3 regions of the Bradyrhizobium sp. CCGB20 genome follow, and region 1 is predicted to be linked to each of the others. Evidence: predicted binding sites of a transcription regulator. Region 1 holds the regulator's gene; each other region holds the start of a gene.

Region 1 (5,164 bases):
CTCCTTAGCGCCGAGAGGACTGCAAAATGAGCGAAATGTCTGTTTCCGTCAGTACGCCCGCCGTTCAGCACGGCTCGCAGCCGCTGCCCGAGGCGCCCGCCAAGGTGACGGTTCGCAACCTCAACTTCTACTATGGTGAGCACCACGCGCTGAAGAACATTAACCTGGCGCTCGGCACCAACCGCGTCACGGCGTTCATCGGCCCGTCGGGTTGCGGCAAGTCGACCCTGCTGCGCATCTTCAACCGGATGTACGACCTCTATCCGGGCCAGCGCGTCACCGGCCAGCTCATGCTCGACCAGACCAACATCCTCGACCCCAAGCTCGACCTCAACCTGCTGCGCGCCCGCGTCGGCATGGTGTTCCAGAAGCCGACGCCGTTCCCGATGACGATCTACGAGAACATCGCGTTCGGCATCCGTCTCTACGAGAAGATCTCGAAGTCCGAGATGGACGACCGCGTCGAGAAGGCGCTGCGTGGCGGCGCGCTGTGGAACGAGGTCAAGGACAAGCTCAACGCCTCCGGCCTGTCGCTCTCCGGCGGCCAGCAGCAGCGCCTCTGCATCGCCCGCACGGTCGCGGTGCGGCCCGAGGTCATCCTGTTCGACGAGCCCTGCTCGGCGCTCGACCCGATCTCGACCGCCAAGGTCGAGGAGCTGATCCAGGAGCTGTCCGAGAACTACACGATCGCGATCGTCACCCACAACATGCAGCAGGCGGCGCGCGTCTCCGACAAGACCGCCTTCATGTATCTCGGCGAGCTGATCGAGTTCGACGACACCAGCAAGATCTTCACGTCGCCGACCGACCGGCGCACGCAGGATTACATCACCGGCCGGTTCGGCTGAGGAGACGGGACATGGGTTCTGAACATACCGCAAAGGCCTTCGATACCGACCTCCAGGAACTCACCCGCCTGGTCGCGGAGATGGGCGGGATCGCCGAGCGCATGATCGTCGATTCCGTCGACGCGCTGATCCGCCGCGACGTCGCGCTCGGTCAACGCGTCGTCGCCATCGATGCCGATCTCGACGCACTCCAGAAGAAGATCGAGGAGCGCGCCGTGCTCACCATCGCGCGCCGCCAGCCGATGGCTGTCGATTTGCGCGAGATCGTCGGTGCCATGCGCGTCGCGACCGATCTCGAGCGCATCGGCGACCTCGCCAAGAACATGGGCAAGCGCGTCGCGGCGCTGGAGACCGATTTCCATCCGCTCAAGCTGTTCCGCGGCCTCGAGCACATGACCGACCTCGTGCAGCAGCAGGTCAAGTCGGTGCTGGACGCCTATGCCGCGCACGACCTGCCGGCGGCGATGGCGGTGTGGAAGGGCGACGAGGAAGTCGACGCCATCTGCACATCGCTGTTCCGCGAACTCCTCACCTACATGATGGAGGATCCGCGCAACATCTCGTTCTGCATCCATTTGATGTTCTGCGCCAAGAACATCGAGCGCATCGGCGACCACGCCACCAACATCGCCGAGACCGTGTTCTACATGATCGAGGGACAGGCGATCACCGACAAGCGGCCGAAGGGCGACATGACGACCTTCGCCACGACGGTTCCGAATACTTAAGGAGCGACGACCCGATGGGCGCACGCATTATGGTGGTTGAGGACGAGGAAGCTCTCACCGAGCTGCTTCGCTACAATCTCGAAGGCGACGGCTATGACGTCGAGACGGTGATGCGCGGCGACGACGCCGACACCCGTCTCAAGGAGCACATCCCCGATTTGATCGTGCTCGACTGGATGCTGCCGGGACTGTCCGGCATCGAGCTGTGCCGGCGGCTTCGTACCCGCCCGGAGACCAAGCAGCTCCCGATCATCATGCTCACCGCGCGCGGCGAGGAGAGCGAGCGGGTGCGCGGACTTGCGACCGGCGCCGACGACTACATCGTCAAGCCGTTCTCGGTGCCCGAGCTGCTGGCGCGCGTGAAGGGCCTGCTGCGGCGCGCAAGCCCGGAGCGGCTCGCAACCGTGCTCGCCTATGGCGACATCGAACTCGACCGCGACAAGCGCCGCGTGGCGCGCTCGGGCCGGCCGATCGATCTTGGTCCGACCGAATATCGCCTGCTGGAGTTCTTCCTGGAGCATCCGGGCCGGGTGTTCTCGCGCGAGCAACTGCTCGACAGCGTCTGGGGCCGCGACATCTATATCGACGAGCGTACCGTGGACGTACATATCGGCCGCTTGCGCAAGCTGCTCAATCTCGGCCGCGAGCAGGACCCGATCCGCACCGTCCGCGGCGCCGGCTACGCGCTCGATGATCGCTTTGCGAAGGCAGAGCAGGCGTAGGGTTTGCGGCGTGACGTTGGCAGACTGATCCAGCGGGCTGCCGCCGCATTCTCCGGTGTCGTCCCTGCGAAAGCAGGGACCCATAACCACAAAGAGTGGTTTGGCGAAGACTCGGAGTGACCATCCCGCGGGATAAGTGCGCCTTGGGATTATGGGTCCCTGCTTTCGCAGGGACGACATCCGATTTGTTGAACCGTCTTAGCGCGACCACTGGCCGCGCGCTGATGACCTCAGCGTGGACCCGGCTTCGCCGGCGCGCGCCGGCGATCCGCTGCGGGCTGATACGCCACGCGCGAGTGCTGGGCGCAGTAGGGCAGGCCGGAGAGCGCCTTGCCGCCGCAGAAGAAGAAATCCGGGCTCGAGGGATCGCCGACCGGCCAGTGGCAGGTCGCCTCGTTCAGCTCCAGCAGCGACAGCCGCTGGCTCATCGGCACCACGTTGTCGTAGGTGACCGGTTCGGCCTCGACCTCGACCTCGAAGGCCTGCGCCAGCGCGGTGTTGCCGCGCGCGATCGGCCGGGTCACCCGCATCATGTGCTGCGCGGGACGCGCCTTGCGCGGCCGGGGCGCTGCGGACGAGGGGCTCTTTGCGCGGCCGGACAGGCCGAGCCGGTGCACCTTGCCGATCACCGCGTTGCGGGTCACGTTGCCGAGCTCAGCGGCGATCTGGCTGGCCGAAAGTCCGGCCTCCCAGAGCTTTTTCAGCTGCTCGACGCGATCATCTGACCAGGTCAAAACCGTCATTGCACCCTTTCCTCCGCCGGCGCCTGCCATCCTGGGGCCGCACAGCGAATGCCTAAGCTTCGAAAAACCCGTGCCGTCAGAATCCCTTAAGGCTCGCCGGGCGCGCCAGATGCGCCCGAACGCTTACGCCGGTACATGAGGACTTAGAGGATCAGAACTGCTGCACGAGATGTCGTATCTGACAAGCCAAACGCTACAATATGGCGTGACTCACGCGCAAGAGTCCGCCGACTCGCTTCCACATGTTCCGTCGCGAAAATACGCAAAATCACCACCGCAAGACTACGGATTCAGCATTTCGCGAGGCTTTCCAGGCGGCATTGACACCCGTTTCACCAGGCATAAGATGGTCCTGCGTGCCGCCCTTAAAAGGCGGCACGTTTCGTTTTCCGGGCCGGTCAATGGTGCGTTGCGCAATGCACGCTCACACCGTCCGCAACAATCAAGTGATCGTCATGACTAACAGCGCAGCGCCGCATTTGCTCCCCGTTTTCGCCAGGTCCGACCTCGGTTTCGAGCGCGGCGAAGGCTGCTGGCTGATCGCGACCAACGGCGAGCGTTATCTCGATTTCACCTCGGGCGTGGCGGTGAATGCGCTCGGCCACGCGCATCCTGCGTTGGTCAAGGCGTTGCAGGAGCAGGCCGCCAAGCTCTGGCACATGTCGAACCTGTTCCAGAGCCCGGATGGCGAGAAGCTTGCGGCGCGTCTGTGCAACGAAAGCTTCGCGGACTTCGTGTTCTTCTGCAATTCCGGCGCTGAAGCGCTGGAGGGTGTGATCAAGCTGGTCCGCCATCATCACTTCTCCAAGGGGCATCCGGAACGTTATCGCATCATCACCTTCGAGGGCGCCTTCCACGGCCGCACGCTGGCAACGCTGGCTGCGACGGGGTCTGCAAAATATCTCGAAGGTTTTGGTCCGCCGATGGACGGTTTCGACCAGATCCCGCACGGTGACATCGAGGCCGTGAAGAAGGCGATTGGTCCGCAGACCGCCGGCATCCTGATCGAGCCGATCCAGGGCGAGGGCGGCGTGCGTTCGGCGACCCCCTCCTTCCTCAAGGCGCTGCGCCAGCTCTGCGACGAGAAGGGCCTGCTGCTCGCGTTCGACGAGGTGCAGACCGGCATGGGCCGCACCGGCGATCTCTTTGCGCACAGGCGCACCGGCGTCACGCCTGACGTCATGTCGCTGGCGAAGGCGCTCGGCGGCGGCTTCCCGATCGGCGCGGTGCTGGCGACTGCGGATGCGGCTTCCGGCATGGGGCCCGGCTCGCACGGCTCAACCTTCGGCGGCAACCCGCTGGCGATCTCGGCTGCGAACGCCGTGCTCGACGTCATGCTCAAGCCCGGCTTCTTCGATCACGTGCAGAAGATGTCGCTGCTGCTCAAGCAGAAGCTCGCCTCCGTGATCGACCGTCATCCCGACGTCGTCAGCGAAGTGCGCGGCGAAGGCCTCCTGATCGGCATCAAGGCCGTGGTGCCCTCCGGCGATCTCGTCGCGGCGCTGCGCGACCAGAAACTGCTCACGGTCGGTGCCGGCGACAATGTCGTGCGTTTCCTGCCGCCCCTGATCGTCAGCGAAGCCGAGATCGAGGACAGCGTCGGGCGGCTCGAACGCGCCTGCACTGCGCTTGCGGGCACCAAGCGGGCGGCAAGCTGATGAGTAACTCCCCCAAGCACTTCCTCGATATCAACGAGCTGCCGCTGTCGGAGCTCAAGCGCATGCTCGCCGCATCCTCCGCGATGAAGGCGAAGCAGAAGGCGCAGCAGCCCGTGAAGCCGCTCGAAGGCAAGACGCTGGCGATGATCTTCGAGCGCCCCTCGACCCGCACGCGCGTGTCGTTCGACGTCGCGATGCGCCAGCTCGGCGGCGAGCCCATCATGCTCACCGGCGCCGAGATGCAGCTGGGCCGCGGCGAGACCATTGCCGACACCGCGCGCGTGCTGTCGCGCTATGTCGACGCCATCATGATCCGCATCCTCAATCACGAGGCCTTGCTGGAGCTTGCGGCAAACGCCACCGTGCCGGTCATCAACGGCCTGACGCGCCGTTCGCACCCTTGCCAGGTGATGGCCGACCTCATGACCTATGAGGAACATCGCGGCCCGATCGAGGGCCGGACGG
Region 2 (5,164 bases), 2.6 Mb from region 1:
ACCGTCACTGTGCCGGTCGTCCAGCCGATGCGCGCGGGAATCTCGAGCGCCATCATGCCGGTGTAATGCATGGCGGCAACGCCGGCACCGACGACGGCGCCACCGAGCGCAACCAGGATCCCCCGCGTCACCGACACCGAAATGCTCAGCCCGATGAAGGTGACCGCGATCGCGAAGATCAGCGACAGGATCGTCAACGGAATATTGTATGCGCCACCCGCTCCGGGCCCGTAAGCCTGCATCGCGATGAAATGGGTTGCCCAGATGCCGCCGCCGGCGACAACGGCATCGAGCGCGACCCACGATACGCGGGCTCCCCCGTTCGCCGCACGCGCGCGGTGGAACAGGCTGATCGCCGCTGCGCTGGCGAGCAGACACACCGCTCCGCCGAGTGCGACCAGACGCCAATCATGCTGATCCGTCAGGCAGTAAAGAACTTGATACATTGCCGGCCCCTATTCCAACCGCACTAGAACCGGCAGAGATGGACAGTCGGTAACCGGCTATGTACCGGTTCCAGTAATGGTGAACAGGGAATGTGTGGGATCGCTCACATTGAGTCCCCTCACGCCTTCGCGTCATCGGCTGCATATGAGCCGAGGCCGATCACGGCGGCGGCGAGCAGCAGGACGGCCGCCGATATGATTAGCGACTGGTGAAGGCCGATCATGAAGGCACTGTCCGAGGCCACCAGCGAGCCGAACAGCGCGACGCCGAGCACACTGCCGGTCTGCCGCGTCGCGTTCAGGACGCCGGCGGCGATGCCGGAGCGCGCCTTGTCGACGCTGCCGAGCAAGGTGGAGGTCAGCGGCGGCACCAGCAGGCCAAGTCCACCGCTGATCGCGATCATCTGCGCAAAGATCGCGAAGTAGCTGGTCCCGGCTTCGATCCAGAGCAGGCCGAGACAGCCGAGCGCCGAGATGCAGGCGCCGATCACGATGGTCGGGCACGAGCCGATGCGTTCGGCCAGACGCGGCGCCAGCAAATTGACCGGCAGCACCGCACCCATCATTGGCACGAAGGCGAGCCCGGTCCACCATGCCGACAGCCCGTTGATCCTCTGGAAGTAAAGGCTCAGCACGAAGATCAGGCCGTAGATCGCGATGTTGACGAGGAGACCGACGATCGTGGTCAGGGTAAACAGCCGGTGACTGAACAGCGACAGCGGCAGCATCGGCTGCGCGGTGCGGCTCTCGCGCCAGACGAAGAGCACTGCCAACGCGGCTGAGGCAACGAAGGCCGCGATCACGGCTGGATCACTCCAGCCGAGCGAGCCACCCTCGATGATGGCGCCGGCAAGCGCGCCCAGCGCGCCGATCGCGGCGATCTGGCCGGGCAGATCGATCTCGCGCGAGCGTGCCCGCGTGGTCTCGCTGGCGTAGCGCCAGCTCAGCCACAGGCCGGCAAGACCGATCGGCAGATTGACCAGGAAGATCGCGCGCCAGCTAACCAGCGTGATCAGCGCGCCGCCGACGAAGGGACCGGCCGTAAGCGCCAGGCTCGCGCCGGCGGCCCAGACCGCCACGGCGCGACCACGCTCGCGGTCGTCGGCATAGGCATGATTGAGCAGCGCCAGCGAATTCGGCACCAAGATTGCGGCCGCCAGCCCCTGCACCAGCCGCGCTGCGATCAGCACGGCCGCATCGGGGGACAGTGCGCAGGCGAGCGAGGCCGCGGTGAAGATGGCGAACCCCGCCATGAAGATGCGCTTGGCGCCGATGCGGTCGCCGAGCGCACCGGCGGTCAGAATGAAAGCGGCAAAGGCGATGGTGTAAGCGCTGACCACCCATTGCAGCTCGGCGACGCCGCCGCCGAGCGTTTTGCCCATCGCATCCAGCGCGGTGTTGACGATGGTGACGTCGAGCTGCACCACGCCATAGCCGAGGCTCATCGCGGCAAGCGTGAGGGAGGTCGCAAGGCGCGAGCCGGCACGCGGCGCGCCGGCTAGCGTTTCATATTTGATGGTACTCGCTCGCATGCTGCCACCTCGGTTTGCAGCCCCATGCGAAACATACGCCTTCAGCCCGCCATCATGCTTCGACAATGACCGAATGATGGATGTGCGCTTTGCCGGTCTCACCACATCCGCGGTGTCATCGCCCGCGCAGGCGGGCGATGCTGCAGGAACAGAAGTGCTGCGCGGATCGCCGCGCGGCACTTCCCGGCTACGCCCGCTAGCTTGCCGCGCGCAAATTCACCTTGCTCTCGGCGAGCGTGGTCAGCTTCTTGTCGGTCGCCTTCTCTTCTTCCAGCGTCTTGGCAAGCACGGTGGCGCAGTCGTTGCGGCCGAGCTGCTTGGCCCAGGCGATCAGGCTGCCATAGCGCACGATCTCGTAATGCTCCGCGGCCTGCGCCGCGTTGATCAGCGCGGCGTCCAGCACGGCCTTGTCGGCGACTTCGCCGGCGGTCTCGTCGGCTTCCTCGATGATGCCGTCGATGGCCGGGCAGTCGACCGCCTTCACCTGCGCGCCGTGCATCTTGAACACTTCCTCGAGGCGCGCGACGTGCTGCTTGGTTTCCTCGAGGTGCGTCAAAAAGCCCTGCTTCAACTGCGGATCGGTGGCCTTATCTGCCATTTTCGGCAGCGCCTTGGTGAGCTGCTGCTCGGCATAATAGATGTCCTGAAGCTGATGTACGAACAGGTCGTTCATGGTCTTGATGTCTTTTGTGAACAGTCCCATCGTTCCGATCCTCTCGGTTTCGGGAACACGGAGGCGTCGGCTTGCACGAAAAGCCGATTATTCCGCCATGTTCGATTGCTGATGGAGCGCTAACCGGCGCATAGCATCGACGTTCCAAAAAAGCCCGTATTGCTTGCGTTGGAACAATGCCGATCGCGATCGGATACGAAACCATGTCAACACACGGACGCGCGATCCGGGCGGACGCCTCGACTCATATGCTTAACGCGCGGCCGATATGAACCAGATATGACAAAAGCGGCCGGTCCGACGCAGAACCTATCCTTGTCAAGGGCTGCACAAGTCGCTGTTTTTGCCTTAAATGAGCTACATCATGCCTAGCGATCGAAGCCCATTTCGGGCAGTGATCGCACCCGACCGGCCAATGTCTGGCCTCGTCGGTTTTGCCCCCCGCCGGGAGGATGAATGCACGGACTGCTGCCCGCGCTGAAACGCGGCTTCAAGAGATGGATCGGCTGGCGACGGCTCGGCGTTGCCGCGAGCGTCTTCATCATCGCCTTCGCGATCACGACGCTTGTGCGCACTCTCAAGGACATCGATACCGGCGTCATCCTGACCGCGTTGACCGAGATTCCCCGCGGCAATATCGGGCTGGCGGCGATCTGCGTCGTCTTCGCGTTCTGTACGCTGACCTTTTACGACTATTTTGCACTGCGAACGATCGGCAAGAAACATGTGCCCTATCGCATCGCAGCACTCTCCAGCTTCACGTCCTATTCGATCGGCCACAACATCGGCGCCACCGTCTTTACCGGCGGCGCGATCCGTTTCCGGATCTATTCGGACTACGGGCTGAACGCGATCGACGTCGCGAAAATCTGCTTCCTGTCCGGCCTGACCTTCTGGCTCGGTAACATCTTCGTGCTCTCGATCGGCATGGTCATCCATCCGGATGCCGCCTCGTCGATGGATCAACTGCCGTCGTCGATCAACCGGCTGATCGGGCTCGGCGGCCTCGCCTCGATCGGCGCCTATCTGGTCTGGCTCTGCATGGGCGAGAAGCGCCGCGAGCTCGGCCAGAAGGGCTGGAAGGTGGTGCTGCCCTCGGCGCCGCTGACGCTGGTCCAGATCCTGATCGGCGTGGTCGATCTCGGCTTCTGCGCAACGGCGATGTACCTGCTGATGCCGGCCAATCCGCCGATCGATTTCATGTCGCTGGCGGTGGTGTTCATCCTGGCGACGCTGATCGGTTTTGCCAGCCACGCGCCCGGCTCGATCGGCGTGTTCGATGTCGCCATGCTGGTCGCGCTGCCCGAATTCGGCCGCGAGCAGCTTCTGGCGACCCTGCTGGTCTTCCGCATCCTCTATTTCGTGATCCCGTTCGGCCTCGCCATCTCCATTATGGGCGCGCGCGAGCTGTGGATGAACGTGGTCCAGCCCTGGCAGGAACGGCGGCGGCTGGCCGAGGCCTGCGCCCAGGCCAACCTGCCCAAGCAGGTGGCAGCGATGGAGCGCGAGCGATCATTGCGGCAGGCCAGCAAGCGTTAAAACGGGTCAGACTAAGATTGCGGACGGGGCAGCAATCCTCTCTTATTTCCGCCTCAACTTTGCCGTTGAACACGCGGGCCATGATCCCTTTTTCCTTTCGTACCTTCGCCGCGGGCCTCCTGCTGCTTGCCGGCATTCTCACGTCTTTACCGCCCGAGCGCGCCGCCGCGCAGGACGCCGGCGCGATGCAGATATCCTGGGAGGTGCGCAACCGCTTCCGCCTGTTCCGCGAGGAGCGCGACTTCCTGCTCCACGTCGAGAACGCGCGTAACCGCAGCATCCTCGCCGCCGAGCAGTCGCTGGAGCTCCAGAGCGAGGGCCGCGGCTGGGCTCGCAACATGGTCAACCGGCTCTGCATCGACCTCCAGGGCCGCGTCAACCAGCCCTGCACCCGCGACAACGTCAAAGAGAACTACCTCACCCCGACCGATCACCCGGTGACCGTGCGCCTGACCGGCGCGGTGCCGGTCGGCGCCACCTGCGCCTGGTCGTTCGACGACGGCGACGGGCCGCAGACCTCGACCTTCGATTGCGCCGAGCCGATCAATCTGCGGGTTCGCTACGGCAAGCAGACGGTCGCCAGCGTCGACGTCTCCTCCGGTTCCGACCCGACCCAGCGCGTCCAGACCGAGATCCAGGTCCGCGACATCTTCGTTGCGGGCCTCGGGGACAGCATCGCCTCCGGCGAAGGCAATCCGGACCGGCCGCTGCCGTTGTCGGACGAAGGATTCTGCTTCCGCTCCTATCTCGGTACTGCCGCCGGCGGCCAATATTACCGGCCGAGCCGGGCCGGCTATAAAGGCGGCCGCGCCTGCGAGGCGCCGGATACGCTCGCCAACTGGCAGCGCTACAGCGCGCTCTGGTTCAATTCGCCCTGCCATCGTTCGCTCTACAGCTACCAGGCCCGCACCGCGCTGGCGCTCGCGGTGCGCTACACCCACATCGCGGTGACCTTTCTGCCGCTCGCCTGCACC
Region 3 (5,164 bases), 4.7 Mb from region 1:
GGCGATACAGCACCTGCTCGATCACGGCGAAGATGCCGTAATTGCCGCGCAGCTTGGCGGGAATGCCGCTTCCGCCGGGATCGGCGATCGACATGCCCTCGGCCGTGAAACGCTGGCTGTCGAACGAGCCATAGTGCTTCCAGGCGCCCGGCGTGAAATTGCCGGCGAGCGGACGTCCCCAGAAATCGATGTCGTAGTTGAAGCGGACCTGCCCGATCAGCCACGGCGGATCGTTGACGCGGAAGGCAAGGCCATGATGGTCGCGCAGCTGCGGGTCCTGATCGCCCGGCCCCGACGGATCGCCGTTGAAAACCGCGCCGAACGCGGTGATGTTGTCGGTCAGCGCGGCCCTGATGCGGATGCCGGGCACTGCGATCGGCGGCGCCGGACCGCCGGCCGGAAGATTGCTCGCCTTGATGGCGGGCCAGCCGAACGTGCCGTTGATGAAGAGGTCGTCGGTCTGGCTGTCGAAGAACTCGACATCGGCGGCCTGCTGGCCGGCCCGGATGTTCAAGCGATCATTGAAGAAGCTCTGCTCGAAATAGGCGTTGTAGAGCCGCTGGTCCGGCAGTGCCTCGATCTCGCTGATGGTCGCGAGATTCATCACGTAGTTGCGGGACAGCCCCTGGCCGTAGATCACGAACGCATTGGCGTAGAAGCGGCCGCCGGTCCAGCCGACCAGCTTGTCGAGATCGGCATCGACCGACAGATCGAGCCGGCCGAAATGGATGGCGCCGCGCTTCACGCCGCCGGAGACGTTGGCGATGTTGTCCGCGATATAGGTCGCGCCGAAGTTCAGGCCCTTGTTGGCGAGGCCGTCATGCCACTCGTTGAACCATTTCGGAAACAGCCATTCGGCCGCGCTCTCGTCCTTGGCGCCGGCGAGCGCACGCGTGCTCGTCGTTGCCGAGGCGAGCGCAATCGCGATCGCCAGAGATTTATGGATACTCCAACTCACGATCGACGCATGCTATTTGAAGATGCCCGTGCGCCGCATGAACAGATAGGCCGCGGCGACCGACGAGGCCATCAAGAGCGCCGCCCAGAGAAATCCGCTCTCGACATCGGTCAGCGGCAAGCCCTTGGTGTTCATGCCGAAGATGCCGGTGATCAGGGTCGGCGGCAGCAACAGCGAGGTCACGATGGAGAGCGTGTGGAGGTGACGGTTGCTCTCCTCCTCGTTCTTGAAGCGCAGCTCATCCTCGAGCAGGCGGCTGCGTTCGCGGAGCTCGACGATGTCGTGATCGAGCCCGTCCAGCCGCTGCGCCAGCTTGCCGGCGTGGATGCGCAAGGCCGGCGAGAGATGATCGGTGTTCTTCTGATCGAGGCGGTGGAACAGCACGCGCAGGCCGGTGAGCTGGCGATGCAGCCTGACGCAGGTCCGGCGCAGCCGGCCGAGATTGCGACGCATCTCCGGCTTGGCGTCGTCGGCCAAAATCCGTTCCTCGATGTCGTCGATCTCCTGGCCGAGCCTGTCCGCCATCCGGTCCAGCGTGTCGGCGACCTCGTCGACGATCTTTTCCAGGAGATGGGCGACGTTGTCGACGCGATAGCCGCCTTCGAGCACCCGGCGCGTCGCATCCGCCGAGCACAGCGCCTGATGGCGGCCGCTGACGAGAAGATGCTCGGTCATGGCGAAGCGCAGGAACGCGGTCTCCTCCGTTGCGCTGTCGATATCGCGCACGAGATCGGAGAAGACGCCGTAGACGCAGTGGTCGATGACGTGAAGCTGCTGGAACGTGTCGTTCGACAACAGGAGGTCGCGCGCAAGCGGTGGCAGGCTCGATTCCGCGATCCACGGCCGCACGCGCGCATCGGTCAGGTTGAAATGCAGCCAGAGCCGGCCGTCATGGCTGAACTCGACCGGCCGGTCGATCGGCAGCGGCTCGGCGCTGCCGTCACTGTGCAGGCGGAACGCCCAGACGAGGCCGGGAACGGCAGGCACGGAATCCGATATCGCGCTGACGAGCTTCGCCGGCTCAGCCATGGCCAACCCCAACCGTCAACAGATGCCCCGCTCCGGAAGACGGCTGACGGCACCTTCCGGACCTCTCAGGTACTCAATTACGGCTTTGTTACAGTTTGATGATGGCGCCTACTCCGCCGCCAGCCCGGTCAAAGCCGCCGCCTCGGCCTCCTTGACGTAGTCGTGCACGACACGGCCGAACGGCAGCGTCAGATCGGCGATATAGTGATGCGCGCCGAGGCAACGGCGAACCGGGAAATCCGCGACCGGTGCGTTCACATGCGGCACCAGATGCAGCCGGCCGGGACCCATCCAGGAGCCCTTCGGCACGATGTCGACGAGGTTGATGGCGACGAGCTGGCAGATCTCGAGCCGGCCATCGACGCCGGGGATCATCTTCAGATTGATCTGCGTCTTCGACAGCGTGGCGCGGGTGAGATCGCCGTTGCCGGCCATGCTCTCGTGCTTGTAGCCCATCGTGCCCATGGCGACGAGCTGGCCGGCATATTCCAGCGTGCCCGTCAGCGTGTCCTTGACGATCTCGAGCTTGGGATGAGCGTATTTCTTGGGGAAGCCCCAGATCTCGCGGCCCGCCGCGATCGGCGGATCATCGTCCAGATACATCTGCGAGACGAAATTGACCTCCTCGCCGTTGAGGCGCGCGGGGATGACGAGGCCGGACTCGGTGTAGCTGCCGAAGCCGGAGGAATCCGGCATCTTGATCCACTCGTAGTGCACGATCGGCTGGTCGATCGGCTCCAGCGGCTCAGGCAGGCCGGCGCGGATCAGCTCCGGATCGGTCTCGTAGGTGATGACGAGGAATTCGCGGTTGACGAAGCGATAGGGCCCGGCCGGATAGCTCGGCCCCGCCGCCGGCATGGACGGAAGTCTCAGCAAATCTTCCCTGCGCATCGCTGGTCTCCTGTGTGATGTCTGTGACGCTCGCTTCAGGCCTGATGCAAATTGCTAGCCGCCGTCATTGACTGCGATGTGAAGGATTTCCGTCAGGCCAGCGAACCCGCCGCCATTCCCGCGGCGGTTGACCTGCATGCAGACGATGGATCGGCGCCAACCTTGTCATCACGCCGTCACCACGCGACGCAATCGTTTGGGGATAGGCAGGAGGCATCGCCATGGACGCCCGCACGTCGCAACCGACTTACCAGACCCATCAGCCGCCCATTCGGGGCTGGCGGCCCGAGCGCTGCGACCGCGTTGCGCTGGTGCTGCAAGGCGGCGGCGCGCTCGGCGCCTACCAGGCCGGCGTCTACCAGGCGCTGCACGAGGCCGGCATCGAGCCCGACTGGGTCTGCGGCGTCTCGATCGGCGCCATCAACTCCGCCATCATCGCCGGCAACAAGCCGGAGAAGCGGCTGGATGCGCTGCGCATCTTCTGGGAGCGCATCACCAACCGCAAGATCTGGCACTACACGCCGGACGGTGACGTCTTCCGCCAGTGGCGCAATCTCTATAGCTCCTGGATGACGTCGGCGATGGGCCAGCCGGGCTTCTTCACGCCGCACCAGGTCAATCCCTGGTTCAGCCCGGTCGGCGCGCGGACCGCGACCAGCTATTACGACACGATGCCGCTGAAGGAGAGCCTGCTGGAGCTCGTCGACTTCGACCTCATCAACGAGAAGAAGGTCCGCTTCGCGGTCGGCGCCGTGAACGTGCTCTCCGGCAACTTCATCTATTTCGACAACGCCCACGACGAGATCGAGCCGGAGCACATCATGGCCTCCGGCGCCCTGCCCCCGGCGCTGCCGATGGTGCGGATCGGCACCGATCATTTCTGGGACGGCGGCATCGTCTCCAACACGCCGCTCCAGCATCTGCTCGACCAGGAGGACGCACTCAATTCGCTGGTGTTCCAGGTCGACCTGTTCAGCGCGCGCGGCGTGCTGCCGCGCTCGATCCAGGACGTGATGGCCCGCCACAAGGACATCATGTATTCCTCACGCACGCGCCACAACACCGACGTCTACCGCCGCACGCACAACCTCAAGGTCCTGCTCTACAAGGCCCTGGCGAAGCTGCCGGACGAGCAGCTCTCCGAGGAAGACCGCAAGCTGAAGGCGAGCCTGCGCCGCATGCCGGAGATCGCGATCCTGCATCTGATCTACCAGCAGAAGGCCTATGAGGGCGACGCCAAGGACCACGAATTCTCGGGCACCTCGATGCGCGAGCACTGGACAAGCGGCTACGAGGACACCAAGCGCACCCTGAAGCGCCGCGACTGGATCAAGATGCCCGACGAAGGCATGGGGCTCGTGGTGCACGACGTGCACCGCGAGACGGAGAGCGCGTAAGGCGCGCCGCGAGAGGGTGCTCAAGACAAAAGCCGCGAAAACAACCCCATGCACAGTAGACGGGGCTTGGCCGATCAATGACTTAGGACGCGGGCTCTTAACGCGGCAATCGTGGAGCCGCGTTCAATGCTCGTAGCAGAAAGTGATCTGCTAGGCTATTCTTGTCGGGTCGTGGGAGCACGCAATGTCGAAAGCAATTGCTGTCCTGGGCTCCGCTCTGTTCTTCGTCATTGCACCGTTGGTGCTGGCGGGCTTCATCCCCTGGTGGGTCACGGAGTGGGAATTTCGGCCAGCTTTTTTCGGCGTCGATCTAACCCGCATCCTCGGCGGCATATTGATCATCGTCGGAGTGCCCGGGCTTGTCGATTCATTTGCCCGGTTTGCGCTGCAGGGGCTGGGGACGCCCGCCCCGATCGCGCCGACACAAAAGCTCGTAGTGACTGGCCTTTATCGCTACGTGCGAAATCCGATCTACATCGCGGTCGTCGCGGTCATTTTTGGTCAGGCCATTTTGTTTGGTGACTGGCGTCTCCTCTGGTACGGCGCGCTACTCTGGCTCTTTTTTCATCTCTTTGTGGTGATGTACGAAGAACCGACCCTCGAGCAAACATTCGGCACGGAGTACGAGAGCTTTCGGACCAATGTGCCGCGCTGGATTCCGCGGTTGACGCCATGGCGAGCCGCATAAAGGAATCCCTGCAAGCTTCGCTGAAGCGAATTTCTCTCCAAATGCCGGACGCGGCAACCTAGCAGCATCCGGTTTGATCAACCGCGTTCCGCGGAGCTAACAGGTCTTCTGCTGCAAGTGCTGCACACAGGTGCAGGTCTTCGCCGCCGGATATTTTACGTCGTAATAGGGAGGAGACAACGTGGTCGGGCCGTTCGTCGA

The links. The regulator PhoB, encoded in region 1, activates phosphate uptake and scavenging genes when phosphate is short. The targets are predictions, from matches to a motif close to TGTCATNNANCTGTCAT.
Region 2: NLM15_RS29610 (YbhN family protein) is a predicted target of PhoB. The motif match lies at 2,920-2,936, and genes of this name have one in related genera.
Region 3: NLM15_RS19155 (acetoacetate decarboxylase) is a predicted target of PhoB. The motif match lies at 3,042-3,058, and genes of this name have one in related genera.

Annotation. Positions count from the first base shown of each region.
Region 1 is NZ_JANADN010000001.1:8,930,256-8,935,419, reverse strand. Features, by position in the region: gene pstA (phosphate ABC transporter permease PstA) at 1-30, shown strand, start outside; gene pstB (phosphate ABC transporter ATP-binding protein PstB) at 27-848, shown strand; gene phoU (phosphate signaling complex protein PhoU) at 860-1,576, shown strand; gene phoB (phosphate regulon transcriptional regulator PhoB) at 1,591-2,298, shown strand; gene NLM15_RS42135 (GcrA family cell cycle regulator) at 2,529-3,041, opposite strand; gene NLM15_RS42130 (aspartate aminotransferase family protein) at 3,497-4,699, shown strand; gene argF (ornithine carbamoyltransferase) at 4,699-5,164, shown strand, end outside.
Region 2 is NZ_JANADN010000001.1:6,291,398-6,296,561, forward strand. Features, by position in the region: gene NLM15_RS29595 (EAL domain-containing protein) at 1-446, opposite strand, end outside; gene NLM15_RS29600 (MFS transporter) at 566-1,978, opposite strand; gene NLM15_RS29605 (ferritin-like domain-containing protein) at 2,175-2,681, opposite strand; gene NLM15_RS29610 (YbhN family protein) at 3,108-4,190, shown strand; gene NLM15_RS29615 (hypothetical protein) at 4,271-5,164, shown strand, end outside.
Region 3 is NZ_JANADN010000001.1:4,187,083-4,192,246, reverse strand. Features, by position in the region: gene NLM15_RS19165 (carbohydrate porin) at 1-958, opposite strand, end outside; gene NLM15_RS19160 (transporter) at 971-1,987, opposite strand; gene NLM15_RS19155 (acetoacetate decarboxylase) at 2,096-2,878, opposite strand; gene NLM15_RS19150 (patatin-like phospholipase family protein) at 3,100-4,275, shown strand; gene NLM15_RS19145 (isoprenylcysteine carboxylmethyltransferase family protein) at 4,460-4,963, shown strand; gene NLM15_RS19140 (TadE/TadG family type IV pilus assembly protein) at 5,060-5,164, opposite strand, start outside.